Regions from separate parts of the Microbacterium sp. ZW T2_14 genome, predicted to be linked through region 2. Evidence: predicted binding sites of a transcription regulator. Region 2 holds the regulator's gene; the other holds the start of a gene.
What was found. The regulator HrcA, encoded in region 2, represses chaperone genes, less so after heat shock. The targets are predictions, from matches to a motif close to TTNGCACTCGNNNNNNNCGAGTGCNAA.

Region 1 (14,573 bases), on a different contig from region 2:
CGACGAGCCTCCTGACGACGACGAGGCAGTAGCCGACGACGAGAGCGTGGAGATCCCGGCGGAGAACGCGGCCGCATGGAAGCCGGACGACCCGGCGTACCAGCCGGGCGAGTTGCCCTCGCCGTACAGCACGGCCAGCTCGTCGGCCCACTTCTTCTCCTGGCCGAACACGACGGCATAGGGCAGCAGGGTCTCGTACAGCTTCAGCTTGACGCGCGGGTCGGAGACGTCGACCGGCACCCGCTCGGCGCCCTGCGGCGACTGCAGCATCCGGATGCGATCGGCCTCGGCCCACTCGATGAACTGCTTCAGCCCGTGCAGGTGGTCGCGCACCTCGGCGCCGGCGGCGGTGAGCGGCTTGCGCGACACCAGGCCGGCGACGACCAGCACGACGAGCACCGCGCCGATGATCAGCAGGATCGGCACCACGGGTGTCACGTAGGCCACCAGGGCGCCGATGCCGAACAGCAGCACGAGCACCGCAGACACGATCGCGATCACCACGGGCCACGCTCGCACCCGCGCCGGCACGGCACGACGCAGTCCGCGCGTCGACAGCTCCGACGTCGCCGCCTTCAGCACCTTCTGCGCCGTCGACGAGAAGCGGGTGTCGGTGCGACCGAACTCGAACTCCTCACCCGGTGTGCCCGTCGGGAAGAGGCCGGGCAGCAGCATCCGTCCGTCTCCGTCGGCGAGAGAGGGATCGACGAGCACGGCCTTCAGCTTCGTGCCGCCGAACAGTTTCGCGGGTCCTTCTTCGATGCGGATGCTGCCCACCACCGCCTGCTCGAGCACCTCGGCCGGGATCGCCTTCGTCGTATGGCCGAGCAGCACCGCGCTCTCGAGGGCGTCGATGCCGCGCGGCGGGGTGTACTCGGCGATGATCACGGGGCGACCGCGCTCGTCGCGGAGGTGCCGCGCACGCGCGACGGCAGCCAGCACCACGGCGGTGCCGAGTCCCAGCAGCGCCACGATCGCCTGCAGCCAGCCCCAGGGCGAGCCGAGGTACGACGTGTCGAATTCGGTGAACGTGTCGGGTTCGAACCCGATCGCGATCGTCATGGTCTGGTACGGCTGCAGGTCCGAGACGGATGCCGTGACCGCACCGTCGACCTCCGACATGTCGCACCTGCGCGTGTCGTCCTGGTATCCGGCGTAGCAGGCCAGCCCACCGGTGCGGGCGGCATCCACCTCGTCCGCCATGGTGACGCGCGCCGTGACACGACCGAACGACTGCGGCCAGCCGGTGCCGTTGACGTCCCAGTAGAACTCGTCCGAGCCGGTGTCGGCGAAGTACCGGGTGACGTTCTCGAGGCTGTACGTGAAGACGTAGGTCTGGCGGCCGTGGACGAAGCCGTCGGCGCGCGACGTCATCGAGAAGAGACCATCGTCCGCCTCGGTCTCGGCCTCGCGCGGCGCACCGTTCTCGTCGGTGATCGACACGAGCTGCGGGTTCAGCGGCGCGCCCTGGTAGGAGTCGGGGATCTCCCGCCGCATGCCGTGATTCTGGTCGAACTCGGGGAACAGCGCCACGAACGTCTCGACGACGGTGAGCGTGCTGGTGCCGTCCTCGGCGCGACCGAGCTGGTACTCCACATCGAGGCTCTCGAACGAGAAGTCGTCGACGTCCGCACGAGCAGGGGCGGCGACGACGCCCACCGCGAGCAGGCCCATGAGAACGGCGAGCAGCAGCCCTGCGATCCGCGCCACTCCCCCCGGACGGCGCGGGCGCCCTGATGCTGAGACCGAAGACGACATGCGGCCAGCCTAGGGTCCTCGGCCTGCCCTACTCTTGACGATATGACCGACCGCCGTCTCGCCATCGACGCCTGGGAGAGCCTCTTCCGGGCCCAGCACGAGGTGTTCGGCGACATCAACGGCGACTTCGACGAAGAGCAGCTGAGCCAGGCCGAGTACGACGTGCTCCTCACGGTCACCCGCTCCGACGACCTCACCGCCCGGCTGCGCGACGTGACCGCGAACATGCTCATCAGCCAGCCCAGTGTGTCGCGTCTCGTAGACCGCATGGTGGCCCGCGGACTGCTCACGAAGTGCGCGGATCCCGACGACGGGCGCGGGGCGCTCGTGCACGCGACGGATGCCGGTGCATCGCTGTTCCGCCGGATCGCCAGCGCCCACGGCAAGGCCATCGCCGAGCGGATGTCGCTGCTCTCGGACGACGAGCTCTCCCAGCTGCGCGAGCTCACGGCCAAACTGCGCAAGAAGCAGCCCGGCTGCTGATCATCCCCGGTCGCTGAGCTTCTCGAAGCGCGTCCTTCGCCAGGCTCAGGAACCGGCGCTCACGGCGTGCGGCGCCGGAGCGTGAGCGACGCGAGGATCAGCGCTCCCACCGCGAACGCCACCACGACCAGGAGCGGTCCGAAGACGTCCCACCCCTGGTCGCCCGCGGTCACGGCGTTGATGGTGTCGATGGCGTAGCTCAGCGGCAGCACCTTCGAGATCTGGTACAGCGCCTCGGGCATGTCCTCGCGCGGCATGAACAGGCCGCCGAGGATGATCTGCGGGAACACGATGAGCGGCATGAACTGCACCGCCTGGAACTCGGTGCGTGCGAAGGCGCTCGCGAGCAGTCCGAGTGCCGTGCCGAGGATCGCGTCCACGACGGCCACGAGTCCCAGCTGCCACAGCGGCCCCTCGACCTCGAGGCCGCACACCCACACCGCGAAGGTGACGGTGATGACGGCCTGCAGTGTCGCCATCAGACCGAACGCGAGGCCGTAGCCGAGGATGAAGTCGGTCTTCGCGATCGGGGTCGTCATCAGGCGTTCGAGCGTTCCCGAGCGGCGTTCGCGGAGCGTCGTGATCGACGTGATGAGGAACATCACGATGAACGGGAACAGCGCCAGGATCGGACCGCCGAACTGGTCGAACACCCCCTCCTGGTCGCTGAACAGCCACGCGAACAGCCCGACGAGAAGGCTCGGCGCCACCAGCATCAGGACGATCGACCGCGGGTCGTGGCTGAGCTGGCGGAGCACGCGCCCGGCCGTGGCGAGAGTGAGCATGCCGTTCATGAGGCGCTCTCCTCATCGGCGGAGGGCGCGGCCGGCGGGCCGGGGGTAGGCGAGTGCGGATGCTCCGCCTGCTCGCGCGCCTCGCGGCGGGTGAGCGGGGGCGGTTCGGCGGTCTCCTCGGCAGACGGCTCCGGTCCCTGAGCCCCGCCCGGTCCCTGAGCCCCACTCGGTCCCTGAGCCTGCCGAAGGGCGTCGCGTTCGATGAGCGCCAGGAACGCGGCATCCGGATCCGTCGTCCCGGTGTCGGCGAGCAGGCCGTCCGGTGTCGTGTCGGCGATGATGCGGCCCGCCCGCAGGAGCACGAGGCGGTCGCACCGCAGCGCCTCGTCCATGACGTGACTCGAGACGATGAGCGTCGCACCCGCGTCGGCCAGACCGCGGAACACCTCCCACAGCTCGGCCCGCAGCAGCGGATCGAGCCCGACCGTCGGCTCGTCGAGCACGAGCAGCTCCGGTGCGCCGAGCATGGCCACGGCGAGCGAGACGCGGCTCTCCTGCCCACCGCTGAGCGAGTCGATGGTCTGATCGCGCTGGTCGGCGAGCCCCACCTGTTCGATGACGCGGTCGACGTCGCTGCCCGGCGCGCCGACGAGCCGCGCGAAATACCGCAGGTTCTGCTGGATCGTGAGGTCGCCGTACACCGACGCCGCCTGCGTGTCGTACGCCACCCGCCGGCGCAACGTCTTCGAGCCGCCCGGTTCGCCGAGCACCGTCACGGTGCCGCCCGCGATCTTCTGCACGCCGACGATCGCGCGCATCAGCGTCGTCTTGCCGCAGCCGGACGGCCCCATCAGCCCGGTGATCTGCCCGCGCGGGATGTCGAGGTCCAGCGCGGTGAAGACCTCGGTCTTCCCCCGTCGCACATCCAGGTCCCGCACGCTCACGGCGTCCATGCGCTCAGAGTAGACCCGCATCACCAGCGGTTGTGGACCTCCTCCGCCCAGCCCAGGATGCCGTCGAACCTCACCGCGTCGCCGCCGGGTACCGCGAACGTCCCGGCCCAGTGGCCGAAGCACTGGTCGGTGCGCGAAGCGACGATGCCGAGGTTCGTGCGGGTCACCTTGTCGTAGAAGGGCGTGAAGGATGCCGCGAGCCCGCCGCCGGTGATGCGCCAGGGCCTCCGCCACTCGGCGATGTCGTAGTCCCACTCCAGCTCGTCGTGGATCTTGTGCAGGCGCCCGTCGACCAGCGCGGCGTTCTCGGTGGAGCCGGTGCCCTCGGTCCAGCGGCCGCCGACCTGGATGCCGATGGTATGCCCTCCTGAGACGCCCGAGCCCGCGCCCCAGTTCCAGCGGATGTCATACGGCCAGCGCCCGCGACCGTGGTCGAGCACCGCCCACGACTCCCCCGCCGGAACGTCGTGCGTGACGCCGTCGACGGTGACCGATCCGGAGGCGGGACGGGCGACGTCCTTGACGGTGTACTGGAAGCGCGTCGCACTCCACGGCACCACGACGGCCAGGCGCTCGTGGCCGGCCGGCAGTGCGGCGAACACGTCGAACGAGGCATCCGGAATCCGGGCACGCAACCGTGTGCCGCCCTCCTCGGGAAGGACCTCGATGTCGAGATCCTTCGCGCGACCGCGGGCGGGCCCGGTCTCGACGCCGGCCGGCAGCTCAAAGTCCCGCGCCGGAATGACGGTCGCACCCTGGGACCACGTTCGCTCGGTCGCCCTGTCGAGCACCCACACCTCATGCACGGCGGCGTAGTCGATCGACGACACCGTGAGCGCGAGGATGTGCGTCGGCGTCGTGACGTTCCAGTACTCCCACCGCTTGTTGCGCCCGCGGCCCCGGCCGATGCCGGACGTGTCGACGATCGGCTGGCGCGCCCAGCCGATCGCGTCGGGGTTGACCCGTCCGTTCGGCAGTGTCAACGCCACGGGCGCGGTGAGCTCGCGCTCGGTCATGCCGGATCCTTCCGCGTCGGGCCGACGGACGACTCCGCGCGGTCGGGGCGGCGCGACGAGGCATCCCGCAGCCGGTCGTTGATCGCCCGCATCACGTCCTCGGGCACCTTCACGAAACGCCGGTCGTACGTGACGAGGCCGTTGACCTCCTCCTCGACGTCGGCGAGCTGCGTGTACACCGTGGCCGCGAGCCCGCGCTCGATGGCCGGGGCGATCTCGCGGTCATGCAGACGCTCGAGCGCCGCCACGAGCTGGTCGCGGGAGCGGTACTTCTTGTAGCCGAACGACGTGCTGCTCCAGGTGTGCGAGGGCACCGCGAGGCTGTAGCCGCCGTACTCGGTGAGGGCCAGCACGCGGGCATCGGCGCGGCGCGGCGGCCTCACCGCGCGGAAGTAGATGTGCAGGCTCCGCAGGTCGCCCGCACCCTGATCGTGCCAGCCGCTCGCGTGGTCGATGGGCCGGGTCGGGTCGAGTGCGCGCACCGCAGCCGCGATGCGGGCCGCGTCGAACTGGCCCCAGCCCTCGTTGAACGGCACCCACAGCGAGATCGACGTCACGCTGCGCAGGTGCTCGATCATGTCGCGCAGCTCGCTCTCGAACTGCTCGCGCCCGGCGGCATCGGCGCGCCCGAAGCGGCCGTGCTTGCGGTCGTCGAGCGTCGGAGAGGCGATCGCCGGTGCCGAGACGACGAGCGGGTTGTAGGCCGTGCCGCCGCTGACGGCGTCCTGCCAGACGAGCATGCCGAGGCGGTCGCAGTGGTGGTACCAGCGCAGCGGCTCGACCTTGATGTGCTTGCGCAGCATCGTGAAGCCCATCCGCTTCGCGAGACGGATGTCGTATTCCAGCGCCGCATCGGACGCCGCGGTGTAGCCGCCATCGGGCCAATACCCCTGGTCGAGCAGCCCGACCGGCAGGTGCGGCTCGCCGTTGAGCAGCAGGCACGGGAACCCCCGCTCGTCGACGCCGACGCCGAACGACCGCATCCCCACGTAGGACGCCACCCGGTCGTCGCCCAGCGTCACGCGCACGTCGTAGAGGAACGGGTCGTCGGGCGTCCACGTCTTCAGCGGTCCATCGAGCGTCACCGGCGTCGGCTCGCCGACCGGGAGGACAACGGATGCCGCCACCCGCGTGCCGTCGAGCACGTGGACCTGGGCGTGCTCGGCGCCCTCGGCGTGCTCGCTGTGCACCGTGACGACGACCGTGCCGGCATCGAGATCGGGCGTGAGCACGAGGCGGTTCACCGCGACACGGGGCACGATCTCGAGCCAGACGGTCTGCCAGATGCCCGACTGCGGCGTGTACCAGATGCCGCCGGGGCGGCCCGACTGCTTGCCGCGCGCCAGCCACGAGGCATCCGTGACGTCCCGCACGGCGACGACGAGCTCGTGCTGCGCGGAGGCGGCGAGCGCCGAGGTCACGTCGATCGAGAACGGCAGGTAGCCGCCGGTGTGTCCGCCGACCTCGGTGCCGTCGACGGCGACGCGGCACGACTGGTCGACGGCGCCGAAGTGCAGGATCGCGCGCTCGCCCTCGCGCAGCGGCCGGGGCAGCGCGAACGACCGCCGGTACCAGAGCGTCTGGTCGGCGCGCAGCGTGCGGCCGACGCCCGACAGCGTGGTCTCGGGCGAGAACGGCACGACGATGCGTCCGTCCCAATCGACGGGCGGCCCCGCCGGGTCGGCGACCGCGAGCGGGTCTGTATCCGCGCGCTGGTCAAGTCGCAGCGCGGTGATCGCGTAGTCCCAGGGCCCGTTGAGATTGACCCAGTCGCCGCGCACGAGCTGCGGTCGCGGGTAGTCGGGCAGCGGCGAATCGGCGTCGAGGTCGTCGGCCCACGGCGTGAGCAGGGTCATGCCGGGGCCTCCGTCGTCGGTGCGATGCCGGGCATCCGTCGACCCCAGCGCAGTAGGGAGCCCCGCGGCGCAGCGGAGGGCGCGGGCGAGGGAGGTTCTGCGGGCATCGGCATCCTTGCTGACGGTCCGGGCGAGGTGGTTCGATCCTAGGCGGACGTAGTCTGGGCGCCATGCACACGCGCACGCAGGCGAGGCTGCAGGTCGTCGCCGGTCCCATGTTCGCCGGCAAGTCCGAGGAGCTGCTGCGTCGCGTGCGCCGCGCGCGCATCGCCGGCCTGTCGGTCGAGGTCGTGAGTCACGCGCTCGACCACCGCCGGGGCGAGGGGCAGGTCAGCTCCCACTCGGGGCTCAGCGTGCCGTCGCGGTCGGTGCCCGATGTCGAGACGCTGGTCGCCTCGGTGCGCGGCCGCGGACTGGACCTGCTGGCCGTCGATGAGGCGCAGTTCTTCGGCCCCGGCCTCGTCGACGCCGTGGACGAACTGGTCGCCGAGGGCATCGACGTGGTGGTCTCCGGACTCTGCGTCACCTTCGACGGGCGGCCTTTCGAGCCGCTGCCCGAGCTCATGGCGATCGCCGAAGACGTGCTCAAGCTCACCGCCGTCTGCGCGGTGTGCGGAGAGGATGCCGCGTTCCACCAGCGGCTGTCGTCCGCCGTTACCGGCGACCCCCTCATTCCGACGACCGAGCAGGTCGGCGGCATCGAGTCGTATCAGGCGCGGTGCCGGCGCCATTTCACGGGCGCCGCTCGGGCATAGCGGCGCAGAACGACGGATGCCTCGTCCCGGCCGGGACGAGGCATCCGATCTGCTTCGCGGAACTGTCCTCCGCAGAGCCGCGCGACTACTGCTCGATCGGCTGCGGAGCCTCATTGGACTCGTGCGCCTGGATCGTCGGCGCGCCGCCCTCGGACATGACCTCGATCTTGCGCGGCTTGGCCTTCTCGCTGACCGGGATCGTCACGCTGAGCACGCCGTTGTTGTAGTTGGCCGAGATGCGCTCGGTGTCGATGCCCTGGCCGAGGTTGAGCTGGCGCAGGAAGCTCGCCGCCTCGCGCTCGCGGGTGATCCACTTGACGTCGTCGCCGCTGTGCAGCGTGCGCTCGGCGCGGATCGTCAGCAGCTGGCCGTCGACGTCGATGTCGACCGAGCCCGGATCGATGCCGGGCAGGTCGGCGGTCAGCACGTAGTGGTCGCCGTCGCGGTACAGGTCCATCGGCATGCGCCGCGGGCCGCGCCGCTGCTCGAAGAGACTCGACGCGAGGCGGTCGAGGTCACGGAACGGGTCGTAGGTGGCCATGGGAATCTCCTCTCTGTCTGGGAGTTGAGCCCACTCGGCTCAACTACGTACAGATTAGCACTCGGCATGGTGGAGTGCTAAGACTGTTCGTGTTCGCTCAGGACGAACAGAGGCACCTCTCAGCACTCGATGACGTTGACCGCGAGCCCGCCTTCGCTGGTCTCCTTGTACTTGTGCGACATGTCGATGCCGGTCTGCCGCATGGTCTCCACGACGGCGTCCAACGAGACGTAGTGCGACCCGTCGCCACGGAGCGCGAGCCGGGCGGCCGTCACCGCGGTCGACGCGGCGATGGCGTTGCGCTCGATGCACGGGATCTGCACGAGGCCGCCGACCGGGTCGCAGGTCAGGCCCAGGTGGTGCTCCATCGCGATCTCGGCCGCATTCTCGATCTGCCGGTTGGTGCCGCCCATGACCGCCGTCAGCCCCCCGGCCGCCATCGCGCAGGCCGACCCGACCTCAGCCTGGCAGCCGCCCTCGGCGCCGGAGATGGAAGCGTTGGCCTTGAACAGCGAGCCCAGCGCGGTGGCCGTGAGCAGGAAGCGACGGATGCCGCGGCGACGGTTCGCCTCGGCGACCTGCTCGTCGTTCCACTGCGCCGGCTCGGGGGCGGCGGCGCCCTGGCCGGGGTAGCCGAGCAGGGCGCTGCCGACGAGCTCGCCGTACGGGGTGACCGCATTGCCCGCACCCAGACCGGAGTCCGCGAGGAACCGCCACCAGTACATCGCCACCGCGGGCACGATGCCGGCGGCGCCGTTCGTCGGCGCCGTCACGACACGTCCGCCGGCGGCGTTCTCCTCGTTGACGGCGAGCGCGAATGCGCCCAGCCACTCCCCCGGCAGCTCGCGCCGACCGTCCGCCTCCGCAGCCTCGAGCTGCTCGCGGATCGACGCCGCGCGGCGCTTCACCCCCAACATGCCCGGGAGCACGCCGCCGGAGGCGAGGCCGGCCCCGACGCAGGCGGCCATCGCGTCCCAGATGAGATCGAGCCTCGCGGCGATCTCGTCGTCGGGACGCAGCGACTCCTCGTTGATGCGCGCGGCCTCGGCGATCGTGATGCCGCGCTCATCGCAGAGCGCGAGGAGCTCCTCGGCACTCGCGAAGTCGAGCGGGTATTCCTGCGCACGGGACCCTGCACCGGGCGAGGCGGGCTGATCGCCCTCGCGGCGGATGAACCCCCCGCCGACGGAGTAGTAGGTCTCGCGGGCGAGGAGCCCGGCATCCGACACGTCGGCGAGCGGTGCGACCGACGAGGCCCCGGTGTCGCGCAGTCCCGCCACCGCGGTGGGGCGCGCCGGTCCGTCGTCGGGCGACGCCCACGCCTCCAGCGTCATCGCGTTCGGATGACCGGGCAGCCGCGTGCGCGGGGCGAACACGACATCGCCGCGGGCGAACGGCACGGCGCGGATGCCTGCGAGTTCGAGCGACTGCCCCTCGGGCCAGGCGCTCCACGCCGCGCGGACAGCATGCGGATCCACCGTCTCCGGCTCCAGGCCTCGGAGACCCGCCACGACCGCGTCCGGGGTGCCGTGGCCGATGCCGGTTGCGCCGAGCGACCCGTACAGCGTGCAGGTGACGCGCCCGACCTGGGGCAGTACGCCGGTCTCGCGCAGGCGGACGACGAAGTCATGGGCGGCCCGCATGGGTCCGACCGTGTGGGAGCTCGAGGGTCCTACGCCGATGGAGAACAGCTCGAACGCCGAGACGTAGGCGCTCATCGCCACCAGGCTAACGCTCTCGGACGTGCGGTCTGCCTGCCGTTACCGAGTCGTGAGGGGCAGGATGCCTCGGCACGGGCCGTCAGCCGGTGCAGAGTGATCGCTCACGCCGGCGGGTGAAACGACACCAGCCCCAGGGTGTTGCCCTCCGAGTCCTCCACGAACGCCTGCCACTCCTCGTGACCGGCCGGGCCGAGCGCGTCGTCCTCGTGGGTGAAGATCACGTGGGGCGCCGTCACGACGCGGGTGCGTTCCCGAAGGCGCTCGACAGCGACGCGCACATCGTCGACCTGCAGATAGTGCAGTGCCCTCGGCGCTCCGCGGTCGAGTAGCAGCCGGACACCGTCGAGGTCGAAGAAGAGGAGCCCCGGCGGGTCGAACACCGCCGTCGGCGGCACCCCGAGGAGGTCGGTGTAGAACGCGGCGGCGCGCTCGAGGTCGTCGGCGTGCTGGGCGACCTGGACGAGCCTCATGGCGTCATTCTGCCGCGACGTGCGTACCGCGCACCATTGCCTCTGGCGCATCCGTCGGCGGTGCGATAGGCAGGTAGCAGCCCCGCGCGCTCGCGACGGAGGCGGTTCGAGAGAGGGTGCGCGATGCTCTTCGTCCTTTACCTCATCCTGCTCATCGGCGGCATGTACCTGGTGGGCTCCGCCTTCGCGGCGCCGTTTCTGCCCGCCCTGGTGTTCGTCGCGGGGGTGCTGTGCATCTCGCTCGCGGTGGCCCTTCCCATCGCGGCCCAGCGGATCGACAGCGGCCCGCGCAAATAGCCCGCTGCCCCGCGGACCGGGCGTCGATCGTGCTCTCCGTCGACTGCTGCGTGGCGTGTGACGCCCGGAGCGCCGTTTGTCAACCCCGGCGGTGCCCGGCTCCTCGTCGGTGACAATCGACTCGCTGCATCAGCGCGGAGGCACCAAATGAGAACAGCGATATCTGCATCGCCATCGTCCGGCACCGGACAGGAGAGGTGAGCGAACGATGGTGATGCTCGAACCCCAGGCTCGTCCGACAGGACGGCAGTACGACCTGCAGCGCGTGGATCAGTCGACGTGGATCATCCGCGACGCGCATGTCCCCATGAGCGACGCGAGGAGCCTCGTCGCCTGCGTCAGCCAGGCGCCCCTGGACGGCGTCGACGTGCTGTGGCTGAACCCCGTCGGTCTGCCCACCCACTACCGCACCGCCGACGCGGTGCTGCGCGACCTGACCCGCCATGGTCGCCGCAGCACCGGGACCACGCGGCCGATACCGATCCCCCACCGTCCGCCCGTGAAGCCCGGCCGCCGCTGATGCGGCTGCGGCGATGAGGCGTCCGCTCGGCGACGAGTCGCTCTCCGTCCTCATCCACGGCTACGACTTCGGCGAGCGCGTCTGGCGGCGGGTGCGCGACGGTGCGCGATCCGCGCCGATGCGATTGCTGGGCCGCGACGCGCTCTTCGTGCGCGGCTCGGAAGGCGTGGCGCTGTTCTACGACGAGACGCGCATCGCCCGCCACGGGGCGATGCCCTCGATCGTTCAGGAGACCCTCTTCGGGCACGGCTCGGTTCACAGCCTCGACGGCGACGAGCACCGGCACCGCAAGGCGACGTTCGTGGACGTCGCCTACGAGGATGCCGAGGTCGAGCGCCTGCAGCCCCTGCTCGAGCGGGAGTGGCGCGAAGAGCTCGACGCGTGGGTGCGGGGCGGAGAGCGCACGGCCTACGACGCCGCGGTCGGAGCGCTGGGCCGGGCGATCATGGTGTGGGCCGGGCTGTCGGGCACGGCCGCGGCGAAGACCCGCTGGTCGGCGCGTCTGGCACAGATCGTCGACGGCTTCGGCGCACCCTACTCGCCCGCCTACGTCGCGGCCGTCGTGAATCGGCTCTGGTCGGACCGGCACGCGCGGCGGCTGATCGAGGCCGTGCGCGCGGGGGACCTCGCCGCGCGCGAGGGGACGGCGCTTCATTCCTGGGCATGGCACCGCGACCGCGCCGGCGAGCCCCTGCCCGCGCGGCTCGCCGGGGTGGAGCTCCAGAACACCCTCCGGCCCACGATCGCCGTCGCCCGCTTCGTCGCCTTCGCCGCGAAGGAACTGCACGACCGGCCCGAGTGGCAGGCCCGCATCGCGGCCGAGACGGCGGAACGGGGAACGCTCGGGGGAGGTCCCCTCGCGATCATGTTCGCGCAGGAGATCCGCCGCACCGCACCCTTCGTGCCCATGCTCCCCGGATGGGCGATCCAGGACGTCGAGCTCGACGGACAGCGCCTGTCGGCCGGTGGGCGCGTCGTTCTGGACATCCTCGGCACCGACGTGGATGCCCGTTCGTGGCAGGACCCGGCGACCTTCGACCCCGAGCGCTTCCGCGGCGTCGAAGACTACGAGGCGTTGACGGCGTTCATCCCGCACGGTGGTGCCGAGGTGGCGACCGGGCACCGCTGCCCGGGTGAGAAGATCGCGATCACCGGCCTCGCGACGGCGATCGCCGCGCTGAGCGACCCCCGGCTGACGGTCCTGGACTCGGGCCTCTCGGTGAACCGCCGCCGGCTTCCGACGAAGCCGAGATCGGGAGCACACGTGCGGGCGGACGCAACGCCGTCGCGCTGCCCGGTCCACTGACACAACGCGCCGGCCTGCCGGCCGCGCCCGCGGACCCGGCCGCGCCCCCGCCCGCCAACCCGCGTGCGGCTTGACGCGCGTGCACGGATTCGCTGTCGCATTTAACCCGTATGGTCGTATACGGTATACGTACCTACTAGTTATGGAGCGTGCCGCGATGACCCTCACATTTTCTCCCACCTCGCCGCGAACGGTGATCGTCACCGGCGCCGGCGCCGGCATCGGCCGAGCCACCGCCGAGCTGTTCGCTCGTGCCGGGGACACCGTCGTGGTCGCCGACATCGCGCAGGACCGGCTGGAGCGTCTCGTCGCCGAGCTCGATGGTTGCGACGTGCGCGCCGTCGCCGGCGATCTGACGGATGAGAAGGTTGTCCGACGCGTCGTGGAAGCCGCCGGAGACCGCCTCGACGTTGTCGCCAACGTCGCCGGCATGATGGACGGCATCATCCCCGTGGACGAAGTCGACGACGGCACGTGGCAGCGAGTGTTCGACATCAACGTGAACACCGTCATGCGGATGACGCGTGCAGCCGTTCCTCTCCTGCGCCGCAGCGGAGGAGGAGCCGTCGTGAACATCGCGTCCGAGGCGGCACTCCGCGGCTCCGTCGGCGGGGCTGCGTACACCGCGTCGAAGCACGCCGTCGTCGGACTCACGAAGAGCTGTGCCGTGATGTACGCAGCGGAGGGGATCCGCACCAATGCGATCGCACCGGGCGCGGTCGCCACGGAGCTCGATATCTCCGTCCGCTCCGAATTCGGCGCCGGCCGGGTCGGCCCGATCATGCTCGCGACGATGACTGCCCCGGCGTCGCCTGCTCAGATCGCGGGTACGGTCTTCTGGCTCGCCAGCGACCACGCATCGAACATCAACGGCACGACCATCGTCTCGGACGGCGGCTGGTCGGCCATGTGAGGCCGACGACGGCGCCCGCTGCCCGCCCTATGCTGGTTCGGGCGCGCAGGAGGCACTCGCATGGCTGAGGACGGAACGCACATGGCGCTGGCGTGGGGCACCGCCCCCGCGCCGCAGCGTGGACCGAAACGCGCCTTCGCACTCGAGCAGGTCCTCGACGCGGCGCTGACCATCGCGGATGCAGACGGCCTCGATGCGGTGACGATGCCCTCGGTCGCTTCGGCGCTCGGACTCACCGCCATGTCGCTCTACCGCTACGTGGGCTCGAAGGATGCGCTGGTCCTCCTGCTGCAGGATCACGCGATGGGCCCGCCGCCGGATGTCATCGGCCCTGGGCTCGGATGGCGACCAGGACTCGAGGCATACGCCGCGGCGTCCACCGCGGTCTACCGGAAGCACCCCTGGATGCTGGACATCCCGATCGTGGGAGTCGCCCGCACCCCGAACAACCTCGCCTGGTTCGACGCCGGGCTGGGGACGCTTGCGAAGGAAGCGCTGACCCCCGAGGAGCGCATGGCGATCGTCCTGGAGGTCAGCGGACACGCCCGGTTCCGGGCATCCGTCGAGCGTGGCTATGACGACCTCGCTCGCACGACGAAACGATCCTCCACCAAGACGGCGACCGAAGAAGCGCGGGTGCTCCGCGAGGTGGTGGACGAAGAGCGGCTCCCCCATCTCAGCGAACTGCTCGAAGCCGGAGCCCTGGTGAGCGAGACATTCGACGGCGGACGGTACGCGCTGGATCGGCTTCTCGACGGCGTCGAGTACCACCTCGCGAAACCGGCGCGCACGACGGAGGATGGGTGAGACGCGACAGGAGGAATCATGGCTGAGACCGAGCACACCGTCGTCACCCGTTCGAACCGCGGGCAGTGGGAGGTGTCCGTCGCCGAACGGCCGGACCTCTCGCAGAGCTTCTCGAGCCGCGAAGAGGCGATCGATGCGGGACGCACGACCGCCGACGAGCTGGGCTGGCGGCACGTCGTTCAGGATGCCGAACCTACAGGCGTGATCACCGACCCGGCCGACGAGTAGAGCGGGTCTCCGCGCCGGCGCACGTCACGGCGCCCCGCGGACACGTCAGGCGATCGGGAAGTGATGCTCTTCGGCGCGACGAACGTCGGCGAGCGTGGCCTTCCACGTGCTTCGCCGCGGGCGCCGGCGGTCGAAGAGCTTCCTCAGCGCGTCTCGGAAGGAGCGGAGAGCGGATCCGATTGTGTTCATGGCTGCTCACCTTCAAGCAGTGGCGG
Region 2 (14,968 bases):
TTCGCCGCCTCTCGAACGATGGTCGTCCACCGGGCGCGGCCCTTCACCGCCTTCGCGGCGTCCCACCGCGAGACGCTCCGCGCGGCCTGCCATGGCACGATCTCATCGACGCCGAGCTCGGTGGCCGCCTGGACCGCCAGCTCGTCACGGTCGCCTTTCGCGAGCGCCTGCACGAGCACGACGCGCGGACGCGGCTGCGCGGCATCCGTGCGCTCGCGTACGCGCACCACCACTTCCCGCGGCGCGGCCGACTCGACGAGGCCCGTGAGCCAGGCGCCGCGGCCGTCGCCGACCGTCACCTCCTCGCCGACACGCACCCGTCGCACACTCGAGGCATGGTGCGCCTCGGCGCCGGTGAGCGTGACGGTCTCGCCCGGCCCGGCGGAAGCAGGCCCGTCGAGGAGGAAGTGCAGGGCCACCGGCTACCCGTTCCGGAAGCGGTCGCGCAGCTTGGCGAACAGGCCCTGGTGGAACTCCGAGAGACGCGGAGCCGGCGCCTTGGTGCGCTTGGCGAACTCCTCGATCAGCGCGCGCTCCTTGTGGTCGAGCCGGGTGGGCGTCACGACGTGCACGCCCACTCTCAGGTCGCCGCGCTGCGAGCCGCGCAGCGGGGTGATGCCGCGGCCCTTGATGGTCAGGATGTCGCCGGCCTGGACGCCCGGGCGCACTTCGAGGTCGACCGGGCCGTCGAGCGACTCGATCGTGGTCGTGGTGCCCAGGATCGCGTCGGGCATCGACACCTCGAGGGTCGCGAGCAGATCGTCGCCGTCACGGCTGAACACCTCGTGGGGCGAGACGGTGACCTCGATGTACAGGTCGCCGTTCGGGCCACCGGCGGGACCGACCTCGCCCGAGCCGGGCAGCTGCAGTCGCAGACCGGTCTCGACGCCCGCGGGGATGTCGAGCGAGACGGTGCGGCGGGCGCGCACGCGGCCCTGGCCCTGGCAGGTCGCGCAGGGGTAGGGGATGGTGGTGCCGTAGCCCTGGCAGACGTTGCACGGCTGCGTGGTCACGACGTTTCCGAGGAGGCTCCGCACCTGGCGCTGCACGTTGCCGGTGCCGTGGCAGATGTCGCATGTGACGGGGCTCGTCCCCGGCTGGCAGCACGATCCCTGGCAGGTCTCGCACACCACCGCGGTGTCGACGTCGATGTCACGATGGGTGCCGAACACCACGTCGCCGAGCTCGAGCGTGACGCGTACGAGGGCGTCCTGCCCGCGTTCGCGTCGCGACCTCGGACGCCCCCCGCGCGAGCCGCCCGAGGCTCCGAAGAAGGTCTCGAAGATGTCGTTGAAGCCCCCGAACCCGCCGGCGCCGCCGAACGGCGAGTCGTTGCCGCCCATGTCGTAGCGTGCGCGCTGATCCGGGTCGCTCAGCACGTCGTAGGCGTGGGTGACGAGCTTGAAGCGCTCGGAGGCGTCCTCACCCGGGTTCACATCGGGATGCAGCTGCCGTGCCAGCTTGCGGTACGCCTTCTTGATCTCGTCGGTGGTGGCGTCGCGTGCGACGCCGAGGACCTCGTAGTGGTCTGCCACTTTCGCCTTCCTGCCGCGGCCGTGCCGCGGAATCGATGATGCGCGTCCGCGTCAGCGGGAATTGTCGTCCTGCTCGAGCATGCGCGTGAGGTAGCGCGCGACGGCGCGGACCGTCGCGAGGTTCGTCGGGTAGTCCATGCGTGTCGGACCGAGCACGCCGACGCGTGCGAGCGATCCGGTCGCGTCGTAGTCACTGGCGACGACGGATGCCTCGGCCAGGCCGAACGCCTCGTTCTCGCGGCCGATGCTCGCGGCGAGCCCCTGCTCGTCGGCGACCATCTCGCCCATCAGCCGCAGCAGCGTGACCTGCTCCTCGATCGCCTCGAGAAGCGGGTAGATGCTGCCCCGGAAGTCGGACTCGCTGCGAGCGAGGTTCGCACTGCCGGCCATCACGAGCTTGTCCTGCCGGAACTCCTCGAGCTCTTCGGCGACCGCGCGGACGATCTCGTCCGTCGCACGCTCGTGAGCGGGTGCCTGGGCGTCCGGCACCTCGAGCCGCTCCGCGATGCGCTGGAGCCCCTCACGGACCGGCCGGCCGACCAGGAGGGTGCCGAGCCGCGCACGGATGTGTGCCAGGTCGGTGTCGTCGAAGTCCTCACCGACGAAGGTCAGTCGCTGCGAGACGCGGCCGGTGTCGGTGACGACGATCACCAGCATCCGTCCGCCGCCGAGCTGCACCAGCTCCACGTGCGTGACGTTGGCGCGCGCGAACGACGGATACTGCACGATCGCCACCTGGCCCGTGAGCTGGGTGAGTGCGCGGACGGTGCGAACCAGCACGTCGTCCAGGTCGCCTGAGCCGTCGAGGAACGACGCGATCGCGGAGCGCTGCGCCGACGAGAGCGGGCGGATCTCAGCGAGGTGGTCCACGAAGACGCGATAGCCCTTGTCGGTCGGCACGCGTCCCGACGACGTGTGCGGCGCGACGATGAGCTCTTCGTCTTCGAGCAGCGCCATGTCGTTGCGGATCGTCGCCGCAGACACGCCGAAGGCGTGACGCTCGACGATCGTCTTGCTGCCGACGGGCTCACGCGTGTCGACGTAGTCCTGCACGATCGCGCGCAGCACCTGCAGGCCTCGCTCGCTGACCATCCCGCCTCCTCACGCTGCTGTCGGCACCAGGGCGTCTGGCACTCGCACGACTGGAGTGCCAATTCTATCGGATGCCTCTGTCAGGAGCGCCGAGCGACGCCGCACGGCCTCCGCCCGCCTCCGCAGGATCATGCGGTCAGCGCGCGCACGACCGCGTCGGCCAGCAGACGGCCGCGTCGGGTCAGCACGACGTGGCCTTTCAGCGCGGTCGGTCCGTCGATGAGACCGTCCGCGATGAGCGCAGCGACGGCATGCCGGCCCTCGCCCTGAAGCTCGCCGACCGGCAGCCCCTCACGCACGCGCGTGCGCAGCAGCACGTTCTCGAGGGCCCGGGCCTCGGCATCCGGGATCTCGCGTCCGGCGGCCGGCGACTCGCCCGCGGCGAGCCGCTGCGCGTAGGCCGCGGGGTGCTTGACGTTCCAGAACCGCACTCCCCCGATGTGACTGTGCGCTCCCGGGCCGAACCCCCACCAGTCCGAGCCGAGCCAGTAGGCGAGGTTGTGCCGCGAGCGGTGCGCCGTGTCGCGTGCCCAGTTCGACACCTCGTACCAGCCGAACCCCGCGCCCGCGAGCAGGTCGTCGGCGAGTTCGTACATGTCGGCCTGCAGGTCGTCGTCGGGGGCGGCGACCTCGCCGCGGCGGATCTGGCGCGCCAGCTTCGTGCCGTCCTCGATGATCAGCGCGTAGGCCGAGATGTGATCGGGCTCCAGTGCGATGGCGGCCTCCAGCGACGCGCGCCAGTCCGCGAGCGACTCACCGGGAGCACCGTAGATGAGGTCGACGCTGACGTCCAGGCCCGCGTCACGGGCGGCGGACACCGCCGTGCGGACGTTCTCGGGATCGTGCGTGCGATCGAGGGCGGCGAGCACGTGCGGAATCGCGGACTGCATGCCGATCGAGAGCCGGGTGACGCCGGATGCCGCCAGCTCGGCGGCCACCGCGGGCGAGACGGTGTCGGGGTTGGCCTCGACCGTCACCTCCGCCCCGTCGACGATGCCGAAGGTCTCGCGGACGCCGTCGAGCATGCGGGCGAGGTCGCCCGGAGGCAGAAGTGTGGGTGTGCCGCCGCCGAAGAACACCGTCGTCGCGGGCCGGTTGCCGCCGGCGCGATCGAGCACAGTCGCGGCGAGGTCGATCTCGCGCAGCAGCGTGTCGGCGTACTGGTCCTGGCGGGCGCCCTGCAGCTCCGACGACGTGTAGGTGTTGAAGTCGCAGTATCCGCATCGGACACGGCAGAACGGCACGTGCAGGTAGACACCGAAGTCCGTCGCCGGGGCGATGCGGGTGAGGTCCGGCAGCGAGCCATCCGCCGGAACCGGCTCGCCCAGTGGCAGCGCGGCGCCCATCAGCGCGTCACGCGGGTGTCGTGTACAGCGGCGAGATCGCGCGCAGATAGCGCGTGAACAGCTCGCGCCGACGGCGCTTGGTCAAACCCGGCAGCACGCGGTAGAGCACGGCACGGGGTGCGTCGAAGGCGCGCACGGTGAACCACACCTCGTCGTTGTCGTACCAGTCGAGCATGAAGGATTCCTCGCCGCTGACGACCGAATCGCTCACCGTGCCGAGTGCGAAGCCGATGCGGCGCGGCTCCTCCACGGCGAAGATGACGCGCAGCTCCGCGTCGGCGCGGAGGCCCTTCACCCGGCCGTCGACCCTGATGGTGGTGCCGGCGCTGACGTACGGCGTGCCGTCGGCGTCGAAGCGCTGCTCGGTCTCGGTGCGGCTGGGAGCGACCGGGGTGCCCTCGGCGTCGAAGCTGACGCCGGAGTACATCGGGCCCGACGCGGGGCGTACGTCGGAGACGTCCAGCCCTGCACCGCGTTGCGCCGTCCACGACAGCAGCGCCTCGCCGGCCGCGCGGAAACGCGCCTCGCCGCTGCCGATGCGCCACGACTGCTCGGCCGGAATGCTGCGCTCCGGCGGATAGTGCATGAGATCGGGCGCCTGCGTCGCCCCGACCGCGGCGTAGTCGACCGTGTCGTCCCGGAAGTTCCCTCGACGCATGACGACCAGCCTACTTGCCGTCCTTTTTCTCCGTATCGCCCGACAGCGCGGCGATGAACGCCTCCTGGGGGACCTCCACGCGACCGACCATCTTCATGCGCTTCTTGCCCTCCTTCTGCTTCTCCAGCAGCTTGCGCTTGCGGCTGATGTCGCCGCCGTAGCACTTGGCCAGGACGTCCTTGCGCATGGCCCGGATCGACTCGCGGGCGATGATGCGCGCCCCGATCGCGGCCTGGATCGGAACCTCGAACTGCTGACGTGGGATGAGCTTCTTGAGCCGCTCCGTCATGAGCACGCCGTAGGCGTAGGCCTTGTCGCGATGCACGATGGCGCTGAACGCATCCACCGGCTCGCCCTGCAGCAGGATGTCGACCTTCACGAGGTCGGCCTCCTGGTCGCCGCTGGGCTCGTAGTCGAGCGAGGCGTACCCCGCGGTCTTCGACTTCAGGTGGTCGAAGAAGTCGAAGACGATCTCGCCGAGGGGCATGCTGTAGCGGATCTCGACGCGGTCCTCGCCGAGATACTCCATGCCGAGCAGCGTGCCGCGGCGGGACTGGCAGAGCTCCATGATCGTGCCGACGTAGTCCTTGGGCGCGAGGATCGCGGCCTTGACCATCGGCTCCGTCACGCTGGCGATCTTGGTGCCGGAGGGGAACTCGCTGGGGTTCGTGACGGTGAAGCTCTTCTTGTCGTCGGTCACCACCTCGTAGGTCACCGACGGCGCGGTCGAGATGAGGTCCAGGCCGAACTCGCGCTCGAGGCGCTCGGTCACGATCTCGAGATGAAGTAGACCCAGGAAGCCGCAGCGGAACCCGAAGCCGAGGGCGACCGAGGTCTCGGGCTCGTAGTTGAGCGAGGCATCCGACAGCTTCAGCTTGTCGAGCGCCTCACGCAGCAACGGGTAGTCGCTGCCGTCGATCGGGTACAGGCCCGAGAAGACCATCGGCTTCGGGTCGGTGTAGCCGGGCAGTGCGTCCTTCGACGGCTTCGCGGCGTTCGTGACGGTGTCGCCGACCTTCGACTGGCGCACATCCTTCACGCCGGTGATGAGGTAGCCCACCTCGCCGACGCCCAGGCCCCGGGTCGGTGTCGGCTCGGGCGATGAGACGCCGATCTCGAGCAGTTCGTGGATCGCGCGGGTCGACATCATCTGGATGCGCTCACGCGGGTTGAGCGCGCCGTCGACCATGCGGACGTACGTGATGACGCCGCGGTAGGAGTCGTACACCGAGTCGAAGATCATCGCGCGGGACGGGGCATCCGGATCACCCTGGGGCGCCGGGATCTGCGCGACGACGTGGTCGAGGAGGTCCTCGACGCCCATGCCGGTCTTCCCGCTGACCCGGAGCACGTCCTCGGGGCGGCCGCCGATCAGCCCGGCGAGCTCCTTCGCGTACTTCTCGGGGTCGGCGGCGGGAAGATCGATCTTGTTGAGGACCGGGATGATCTGCAGGTCGTTCTCGAGCGCCAGGTACAGGTTCGCGAGCGTCTGCGCCTCGATGCCCTGAGCCGCGTCGACGAGCAGGATCGCGCCCTCGCACGCGGCGAGCGACCGCGAGACCTCGTAGGTGAAGTCGACGTGCCCGGGCGTGTCGATCATGTTCAGCGCGAACGTCTGGTCGCCGCTCGTCCACGGCATCCGCACGGCCTGCGACTTGATCGTGATGCCGCGTTCGCGCTCGATGTCCATCCGATCCAGGTACTGCGCGCGCATGTCGCGATCAGAGACGACGCCGGTGATCTGCAGCATGCGGTCGGCCAACGTCGACTTGCCGTGGTCGATGTGGGCGATGATGCAGAAGTTGCGGATCAGCTCGGGCGGCGTGGCAGAGGGCTCGAGGGGCTTCAGTGCGCGGGGTGACATGTCCAGACGATTGTACGGGTGCGCGGTGCCGAGACTCTGCGAGCCGTCGGCAGCCCGTCAGCGCCCCGGCTAGCCTGTCGTCATGGTGGTGCAGGTCGTGCTCGTTCACGGCATCCGGACGTCCGCCACGATGTGGCGCTCCCAGGTCGACTACCTGACCGCTCGCGGCACGCCCGTGACGGCCGTCGATCTGCCCGGCCATGGAGCGCGCATGACCGAGGAGTTCACGCTCGAATCGGCGATGGCGACGATCGATCAGGCTGTGCGCTCCGCGGCCGAGCGTGGCCCGGTGCTCCTCTCCGGCCACTCGATGGGTGGCCTGCTGTGCATCGAGTACGCGGGTGCGGAGCAACCGCCGCCCGTCGCGGGCTTCATCGCAGCGTCCTGCACCGCGATCCCGCGCGGCGTCGGGCTCGCCGCCTATCGCATGCTGACACGCGGGTTCGACTCGCTCCCCGACCGCGGGATGTGGCTGACGGACCGCATGCTCGATCGCATCCTGCCCGATGAGACACGCGCCGACTTCGGCGCGGGCGGCTACGCGCTGGACGCGCAGGACACGGCACTGCGCAGTCTCTCGGTGCTCGATCTCCTCGCGGCGCTGCACCGCATCGACGTGCCGCTGTGGTTCGTCAACGGACAGTACGACCAGCTGCGCGTGAACGAGAAGCTGTTCATGCGCATCGCGCAGCACGCCGAGCTCGTCGTCGTGCCGCGCACGACCCACCACGTGACGGTCATGCGCCCGCGCGTCTTCAACGCCCTCCTGGAGGTCGCGCTCACCACCCTCGAGGCGTCAGACCGCTGACCGCTCCCGGGCGCGGATCGCGTACGTCATCACGCCGCCGACGATCGACAGGATGCCGCCCACCAGGAAGAGCAGCCAGAACCCGCCGACGAGGGCCACGAGGCCCGCACCCAGGAGCGGCCCGATCAGCTGGCCCAGGCTCGCCGACACGTTGACGAATCCGAGGTCGCGCGCGTGGTCCTCCGGGTATGGGAGGAGGTCGGTGCCCAGCGCCAGGCTCACCGACATGTACGCGCCGTACCCGACGCCGAGAAGGGCGGCCGCGATCATGGCCGACGTGAGCGACGGCGCCACGACCAGGATGATCGACGCGAGGCCCTGGATGACGGCCGCCCACACCACGAAGGGCACACGGCGGCCGGTGCGGTCGGAGACCCAACCCGAGGCGATCGAGGACGCGACGACGAAGAGCGTGTACACCAGGATCAGCAGAAGGAGCTCGTCCTCGGCGGTCGCGGCATCCCGGTGCAGTCCGTAGAGCAGGAAGAACAGCAGCAGGCCCGTTCCGAGCGCATTGCCGATGTTGACCGTCAGGCGTCCCGCGAGCAGCCACGCGAAGTCACGGTCCCGCAGCGCGGCGAGGCGCTCGCGGAGCGTTCGGACCTCACGTGCGACCGCCACCTCGCCGCTCGCCGGCGGGTCGGGAAGCAGCAGCGCGGCCACGGTGCCGACGACGGCGAGGAAGCCCGCCAGCGCGAGATAGCCGACCGCGACACCCAGCTCGAGCAGCACGATCACCCCGACGCCCACCACGATGCCGAGCGCCTGCGAGGAGGAGACGGCAGCGGATGCCGCACCCCGCTGCGTCGTCAGCTGGTCGGCGATGAGCGCGGTGAAGGCCGCCGAGGCGACGGCCACGCCCACCGAGACGCCCACCCATGCCAGGCCGACCCCCCACGGTCCGTCGGCGAACGCGATCGCGATGAGCGACAGGGTGCCGAGTCCGACACCACCGAGGGCCCAGGGGCGCCGGCGGCCCCATCGGCCGCGTGTGCGGTCGGAGAGGCCACCCGCGAGCGGGGCCGCGATCACTCCGGCGACGCCGCCGATCGCCAGCACGAGCCCCGATGACACGACGCCGGTGATCCAGCCCGCCGCGTCGTCGGGTGTGTCCAGCTGCAGTGGGATGAGGAGCTGCAGCGGCGTCAGCTGCACGGTCCAGAGCGCGAGCCACGCGAGCGTGAACAGCGTGAACCAGCCGGCTCCGACCTTCGCACCTCGCCGGGCATTCACGAGCGGGACTCCGCGATGAGGCTGCGGTACCAGTCGAACGAGGCCTTGGGCGTGCGTTGCGCCGTATCGAAGTCCACGTGCACCAGCCCGAAGCGCTGCGTCCAGCCGTCGGCCCACTCGAAGTTGTCGAGCAGCGACCACACGGTGTACTCGCGGACGTCTGCGCCGGCCCGGATGGCAGCTCCCACCGCATCGATGTGGCCCGCCAGGTATCCGATGCGATCGGCATCGTCCACGCGGCCGTGGACGTGGTCGGGTTCGGGGAACGACGCGCCGTTCTCGCCGATCACCAGCGGAGGGAGGCGGTCGCCGTACCGCTCGTGGAAGTCGAGCAGAAGCTCGGTGAGCGCAGCGGGCACGATCGGCCACTCCGGTCCGAACCCGGTGACGGGCGCCCCCGGCGTGGGAACGATCTGGAACGGAATGGGGCTGCCGTGCGGCGCGCCCGCGACGGTCGTCGGGTTGTAGAAGTTGATGCCGTAGAAGTCCCCCGGCGCCGAGATCACGTCGAGATCGCCGTCGGCCACCGGCATCGGCGGAATGCCGAACGCTTCGAGATCGGGGTACGCCCCGGTGAGCACCGGCTCGGCGAACACGAGGTTGTGGAGCAGGTCGTACACCGCCGCCGCGGTGAGGTCGGCTTCCATCTCGCTCGCAGGGAGCACCAGCGTGTGGTTGTTGACGATGCCGACCTCCTCGGCCCCCGCGGCGCGCAGTGCCCGCTGCGCCAGACCGTGGGCGAGGAGCTGATGATGCACGGTCGGCAGCGCGTCGAACAGCAGCTGACGACCGGGCGCCAGGGTGCCGACGGCATAGCCCTGCAGCGACGTCGAGACCGGTTCGTTGAGTGTGTACCAATGACGGATGCGGTCGCCCAGTGCCTCGGCGACGATCTCGGCATACTCGCCGAAGCGCTCCGCGGTGTCGCGCTGCAGCCAGCCGCCCTGCTGCTCGAGCGTGCTCGGCAGGTCCCAGTGATACAGCGTCGCGAAGGGAGTGACGCCGGCGTCGAGCAGGTCGTCTGCGAGCCGGCGGTAGTAGTCGAGCCCTGCCGGCAGAACAGGACCGCCGGGCTCGGGCTGCACCCGCACCCACGAGATCGAGAAGCGGTAGCGGTCGACGCCGAGGGCTGCCAGCAGCGCGACGTCCTCGCGGTGGCGCCGGTAGCTGTCGGGCCCGGGTTCCGCCGTCGCCCCGCCGTGGACCGCGGCCGGAGCGTCGACGAAATCGTCCCAGATGGATCGGCCGCGGCCGTCGGCGGTGCGGGAGCCTTCCACCTGGAACGCGGCGGTCGCGGCCGACCATCGGAAGCCGGGTGGAAACGTCTCGAGGTCGATGGACGGATGCTGCGGCACGGCGGACTCCTTCGTCAGGGGCGCGCGCCTCGGGCGACGCGCGCAGCCACGTCTCGATCATGCATCATCCGGCACCGCTCCCCCGCGCATCGGCGCCGTCCATCGCACGCCGTCCGACCTGGTAGAATCCTTGTTTGGCTTGCGTGTGGGTTCGCCCTCACGACCGTCGCGAAGCGCCCCTCTCTCGCTGACCGGCACATCTATCCGATTCCCTTCGAACGAAAGAACGTCGACACGTGGCGAACATCAAGTCGCAGATCAAGCGCAACAAGACCAACGAGAAGGCGCGCGAGCGCAACAAGGCCGTGAAGAGCGAGCTGAAGACGCACGTCCGCCGCACGCGCGAGGCGATCGCCGCCGGCGACAAGGCCGCCGCCGAGAAGGCTCTGGGCACGGCGTCCAAGAAGCTCGACAAGGCCGTCAGCAAGGGCGTCATCCACCGGAACCAGGCAGCGAACCGCAAGTCGGCCATCGCCAAGCAGGTCTCGGCGCTCTGAGACTTCGACACGCTCTGCGGCCATGAGGCCGCCCCGCCACGTGAGTGTGCGGTGAGAGCGAGTCGACATGGCCCGTCCCGTCAGGGGGCGGGCCATTTCGCGTTGCCGGACGTCAGGCGCCGTAAGGGGAACGCGTCGCGATGACCGTGATCATGCGCTCCAGCGCGAAGACCGCGTCGCGCGAGCCGCCCTTGACCTCGGCATCCGCCCTCGCCGTCGCCTGGATGGCGCGGCCCAGGCTCTCTTCGTTCCATCCCGTGAGGTCACGGCGCGCGCGGTCCACCTGCCAGTCCTTCATGCCCAGCCGCGACGCCAGGGCAGCCGAGGATTCGCGGTTGCCCGCCACCCGCGCCATCGTCCTCAGCTTCATCGCGACGGCCGCGACGAGCGGAACCGGGTCGGCACCCGAGGCCAGCGCATGGCGGAGGGCGATGAGAGCTTCGCCGTAGCGGCCTGCGATCGCCGTGTCGGCGACCGTGAAGGCCGACGTCTCGACGCGGCCACCGTAATAGCGCTCGACGAGCTGGTCGGTGATGTCACCGGGCACGTCGGCGATGAGCTGCTGGCAGGCGGCTGCCAGCTCGGTGAGGTCGTCGGCGAAGGCGGAGACGAGACTGCGCAGCGCCGTGGGGGCGATGCGCTTCTTGGCCGCCTGGAACTCCCCCGCGGCGAAGTCGAAGCGGTCGGAGTCGCGCTTGACGGCCGGGCAGGCGATCTCCACGCCTGAGCCCTGCCCCGCACGGATCGCGTCGAGCAGCTTCTTGCCGCGGACGCTGGCGCCGGTGTGGCGCAGCACCACCGTGGCGCCATCCTGCGGAGCCGACAGGTACGAGACCGCCTCGGCCAGGAAGGTGTCGGAGCATTTCTCCACGCCGCTCACCCGCACGAGCCGGGGCTCGCCGAACAGCGACGGCGAGGTGACGCCCAGCAGCGTACCCGCGGCGTAGTCGTCGGCGCGGATGTCGGAGACCTCGAGCGTCGGATCCTCGGCGCGGAGGTACTCGCGCACACCGGCGATCGCCCGCTCGGCGCAGACCTCTTCGGGGCCGGACACCAGCACGATCGGCGCCGGCTGAGGCGCCCGCCACGACAGCTGCGGAATGGCGCTGCGCGCCGTCTTCGCGGGCGCGCGGCGAGCGGGAGGAGCCATTGCTCCAGCCTACCGACGGCCGCCGACCTCACAGCCCGGGCGCGGGCGGCGGCTGGTCATCCTCCCCGCTCCCGCCACATCGCGACCGTGTTCTCGGACGACCACAGCGCGATCGCGCCGTCCAGATCGGTGCGTGCGATGCGGGCGCCCACGTCGTCGAGGATCGTGAGGGTCTCCACCCGCGGGTGCCCGTAGTCGTTGCCGGCCCCCACTGTCAGCAGCGCCACAGCCGGTTGCACCGCGACATACAGGTCGGCGTCCTGGTCGGCGCTGCCGTGATGCGCCACCTTGACGATCGAGTACGGCGGTGCCAGGGCGCCCGCGGCCGCCAGCACCCGCTGCGGTGAGGCCGACAGATCGCCGAGGAGCAGCGTGGGAGGGATGCCGCCGCCCCGCACATCGAGGACGACGCTTGCGTCGTTGCCCTCCGGAAATGCCCGACTGCCGGGCTTCGGCCACAGCACACGCCACCGCGCCGCGCCGAGTGACCCGCTGAGGCCCGTGGACGCCTGGGTCGACCGCGCGCCCTCCGCCGTCAACGCGGCGATCCGACGGACCGCGTCCGCATCGCCGGGACCGTGCAGCACGGTGCCGACCCGACCGCGCACGGCGTCGAGCCCGCCGATGTGGTCGAGGTCGTAGTGGGTGAGCACCAGGAGGTCGATGCGCCCGATCCCCGCGCGTGCCAGGCAGGCGGCGAGCGGCTCCGGCGCCGGGCCGGTATCGACAAGGGCCACCGCCCCGGCCGAACGCAGCAGCACCGCGTCGCCCTGACCGACGTCGCACGCCAGCACCGACCAGTCCGCGGGCAGCGTCCAGCGCCCCGCGACCGATGTGAGTGCCCCCGCGCCCAGGGCCGTGCCCGCGACGACGGCCACGAGCAGGACCGACGCGGCGCGGGCGAGCCGCCGCGCCGGAGGGCCGTCGCGGCGGAGCACGATGACGAGCCCGATGGCCACACCGACGATCGTCAGGCTCGCGGCCCCGGGCCAGCCCTCCCACCAGGGCAGGGCGTCGCCGGGAAGTCCGGCGACGGTCGTCGCGGTCGCGGCGATCCAGGATGCCGGTACCCAGGCGAGGGCCGCGAGCCCCGACTGCAGCCACGGGAAGGGCGCGCTGAGGCATGCCGCGAGGCCGAGCACCGTGGCTGCCGGCGCCGCGGGCCCGGCCAGGAGATTCGCGAGCACGCCGTAGACGGGCACGGTCGGCTCGATGAGGATCAGCAGCGGTCCGCAGGCGAGCTGCGCGGCGAGCGGGACCGCCAGCGCCAGCGCGAGGGGGCGGGGAACCGCACGTGCGAGACCCCCCGCGAGCGGACGGGCGAAGAGCAGCAGCGCGGCCGTCGCTGCGGTCGAGAGCGCGAAGCCCAGCGATGCCGCCAGCCACGGATCGATGACCAGCAGCACCGTCACGGCGGTCGACAGCAGCGCGATCCCCACTCCCGTGCGGCCCAGGAGCACGGCGAGCATCGCGACGGCAGCCATCGCTGCGGCGCGCACCACACTGGGCTCGGGCGTGACGAGCACCACGAACCCGACGAGCACCGCGAGGCCGCAGCCCACCCGCAGGCCGCGCGAGGCACCGAGCGCGGCCGCGAGGGCGAAGGCGAGGCCGACCACCAGGGCGCAGTTGGCGCCCGACACCGCGGTGAGGTGGGAGAGCGATGCCGCCTTCATCGCTCTGTCGAGCGCGGGCGACACCACCGAGGTGTCGCCGACGGCCAGCCCCGGCACGAGACCTGCCCCGTCGCCGGGAAGACCGTCCACGGCGCGGACCAGCCCGCGCCGCAGTTCCGCCGCCATCGCGGCCACCCCCTCGGCCGCCCGGACGACGTCGACCCCTCGGGACGCCCAGAGCACCAGCACGGCGCGTTCGCCGGCACGGCCGGGCGTGGTGCTGCCGCGAGCCTCGACCACTGCGCCGACGTCGAGCGACGAGAGGCGATGGACATCGCGCAGCGACACGCGCACGCTGATCTCCACGTCCGTCGCGCGGGTCTCGTGCCCCGTCACGAAGCGCGAGGTGCGCGCATCGAAGGCGACGGTCCCGTCGGCACGCCGCTCGACCTTGCCGACCACCTCGGCGCGCACCTCGACCGCGCGGCCACCGTCGAGGGCCAGTTGCCCGACACCCTCTCTCGCGGGCTGCGCCGCAGCGACATGCGAGGCGGCGGTCGCCGACGCCGCGGCCGCGAGCACCACGACGACGAGCGCCCGGCGCACCGCGTGACGCGGCATCCGGAACCGTCCTCGCGTGGGCGCAACGCGGCTGGACACGGTTGCGGGCAGGCTCGCACGCACGACCGCGACAGCGCCCAGCGCCACGACGAGCCACAGCGCGGCGGCGAGCCAGGGAGAGGCCGGGGGCAGGAGGATCGCGGCGGCGGCGGCCGCCCAGCACGAAGCGGCGACGGGAGCGAGCCGGAGCGCTGCTGCACGCGGCACGTCACACCGTCACGAGGTCGCGGAGGGACTCCAGCATCTTGTCGCCGATGCCCGGCACGGCCAGGAGGTCTTCGACGCTCGTGAATCCGCCGTTGTCCTCGCGCCAGGCGACGATGCGTTCGGCGAGAGCCGGGCCGATGCGCGGCAGCGTCTCGAGCATCGCCGCGTCCGCCGCATTCAGGTCGACCCGCCCGTCGGCGGCTGCCGGGGCGGCCGCGCCGGCCGGCGCCGCTTCGCCTTCGTGCGGCACCGGCAGCTGCTCCCCGTCGTCGAGCGTGCGTGCCAGGTTGACCGCGTCGCGATCGGCGTCCTCGCTGAAGCCGCCCGCGGCGGCGACCGCGTCCACCACGCACGCGCCCGCCCGCAGCAGATACAGGCCGGGAGTGCGCACCGCGCCGGACACGTGCACGTAGAGGTCGCCGACGCCCGTGGCGACGGGCACCGGTGTCTGGTCCACGAGGACCTCGTCCACCGGCGACATCGCACCGCGAAGGATGCCGATGCCCACGGTGACGGCGAGTGCGGCGACGACCATCACGATCACGGCGCCGACGCCGAGCCGCCGCCGTGCGGACGGGTCGGGCACGCTCAGCCCTGAGCCTGAGTCTGAGCCCCGTGCGGGGACCGCGGCTACCGTTCCGAGCGGCTCGTCGCGGTCACCGGCTGTCACCGGACTCACGCTAGGAGTCCGGTGACAGCCGTGATGCGCACGGGGCGGAGGATGTGGAGATCCCGCGGCCCGGCCTTCCTGGGGAGGAAGGTCAGTGCGTGCTGAAGCTCACGACCTTGGGGGGTCGAACGACGGTGCGCGTGATGTCACGGTCGCCGAGGGCGCGGACGACCTTCTCATCGGCACGGGCGAGGCGCTCGAGCTCTGCGGCGTCGATGCGGGCGGGAACCTGCAGCGTTCCACGGACCTTGCCGTCGACCTGCACGATGGCCGTCACGCTCTCCTCGACGAGCAGGGTCGGATCGGCCGTGCGCCA

Region 1: ACI3KY_RS15700 (Hsp20/alpha crystallin family protein) is a predicted target of HrcA. The motif match lies at 8,151-8,177, and genes of this name have one in related genera.

What each region holds. Positions count from the first base shown of each region.
Region 1 covers NZ_JBJDRK010000049.1:22,374-36,946, reverse strand. The annotation lists partial or broken gene ACI3KY_RS15735 (DUF2207 domain-containing protein) at 1-1,758, opposite strand, end outside; gene ACI3KY_RS15730 (MarR family winged helix-turn-helix transcriptional regulator) at 1,801-2,241, shown strand; gene ACI3KY_RS15725 (ABC transporter permease) at 2,301-3,035, opposite strand; gene ACI3KY_RS15720 (ABC transporter ATP-binding protein) at 3,032-3,928, opposite strand; gene ACI3KY_RS15715 (DUF2804 domain-containing protein) at 3,949-4,944, opposite strand; gene ACI3KY_RS15710 (glycoside hydrolase family 2 protein) at 4,941-6,800, opposite strand; gene ACI3KY_RS15705 (thymidine kinase) at 6,971-7,555, shown strand; gene ACI3KY_RS15700 (Hsp20/alpha crystallin family protein) at 7,641-8,096, opposite strand; gene ACI3KY_RS15695 (L-serine ammonia-lyase, iron-sulfur-dependent, subunit alpha) at 8,216-9,814, opposite strand; gene ACI3KY_RS15690 (VOC family protein) at 9,919-10,287, opposite strand; gene ACI3KY_RS15685 (hypothetical protein) at 10,411-10,584, shown strand; gene ACI3KY_RS15680 (hypothetical protein) at 10,799-11,104, shown strand; gene ACI3KY_RS15675 (cytochrome P450) at 11,118-12,410, shown strand; gene ACI3KY_RS15670 (SDR family NAD(P)-dependent oxidoreductase) at 12,568-13,323, shown strand; gene ACI3KY_RS15665 (TetR/AcrR family transcriptional regulator) at 13,384-14,130, shown strand; gene ACI3KY_RS15660 (DUF2188 domain-containing protein) at 14,149-14,358, shown strand; gene ACI3KY_RS15655 (hypothetical protein) at 14,404-14,547, opposite strand.
Region 2 covers NZ_JBJDRK010000011.1:28,125-43,092, reverse strand. The annotation lists gene ACI3KY_RS05895 (16S rRNA (uracil(1498)-N(3))-methyltransferase) at 1-419, opposite strand, end outside; gene dnaJ (molecular chaperone DnaJ) at 423-1,535, opposite strand; gene hrcA (heat-inducible transcriptional repressor HrcA) at 1,587-2,627, opposite strand; gene hemW (radical SAM family heme chaperone HemW) at 2,756-3,973, opposite strand; gene ACI3KY_RS05875 (DUF1990 family protein) at 3,981-4,631, opposite strand; gene lepA (translation elongation factor 4) at 4,642-6,495, opposite strand; gene ACI3KY_RS05865 (alpha/beta fold hydrolase) at 6,578-7,303, shown strand; gene ACI3KY_RS05860 (MFS transporter) at 7,292-8,536, opposite strand; gene ACI3KY_RS05855 (GH1 family beta-glucosidase) at 8,533-9,891, opposite strand; gene rpsT (30S ribosomal protein S20) at 10,128-10,388, shown strand; gene holA (DNA polymerase III subunit delta) at 10,501-11,538, opposite strand; gene ACI3KY_RS05840 (ComEC/Rec2 family competence protein) at 11,595-13,982, opposite strand; gene ACI3KY_RS05835 (ComEA family DNA-binding protein) at 13,984-14,517, opposite strand; gene leuS (leucine--tRNA ligase) at 14,744-14,968, opposite strand, start outside.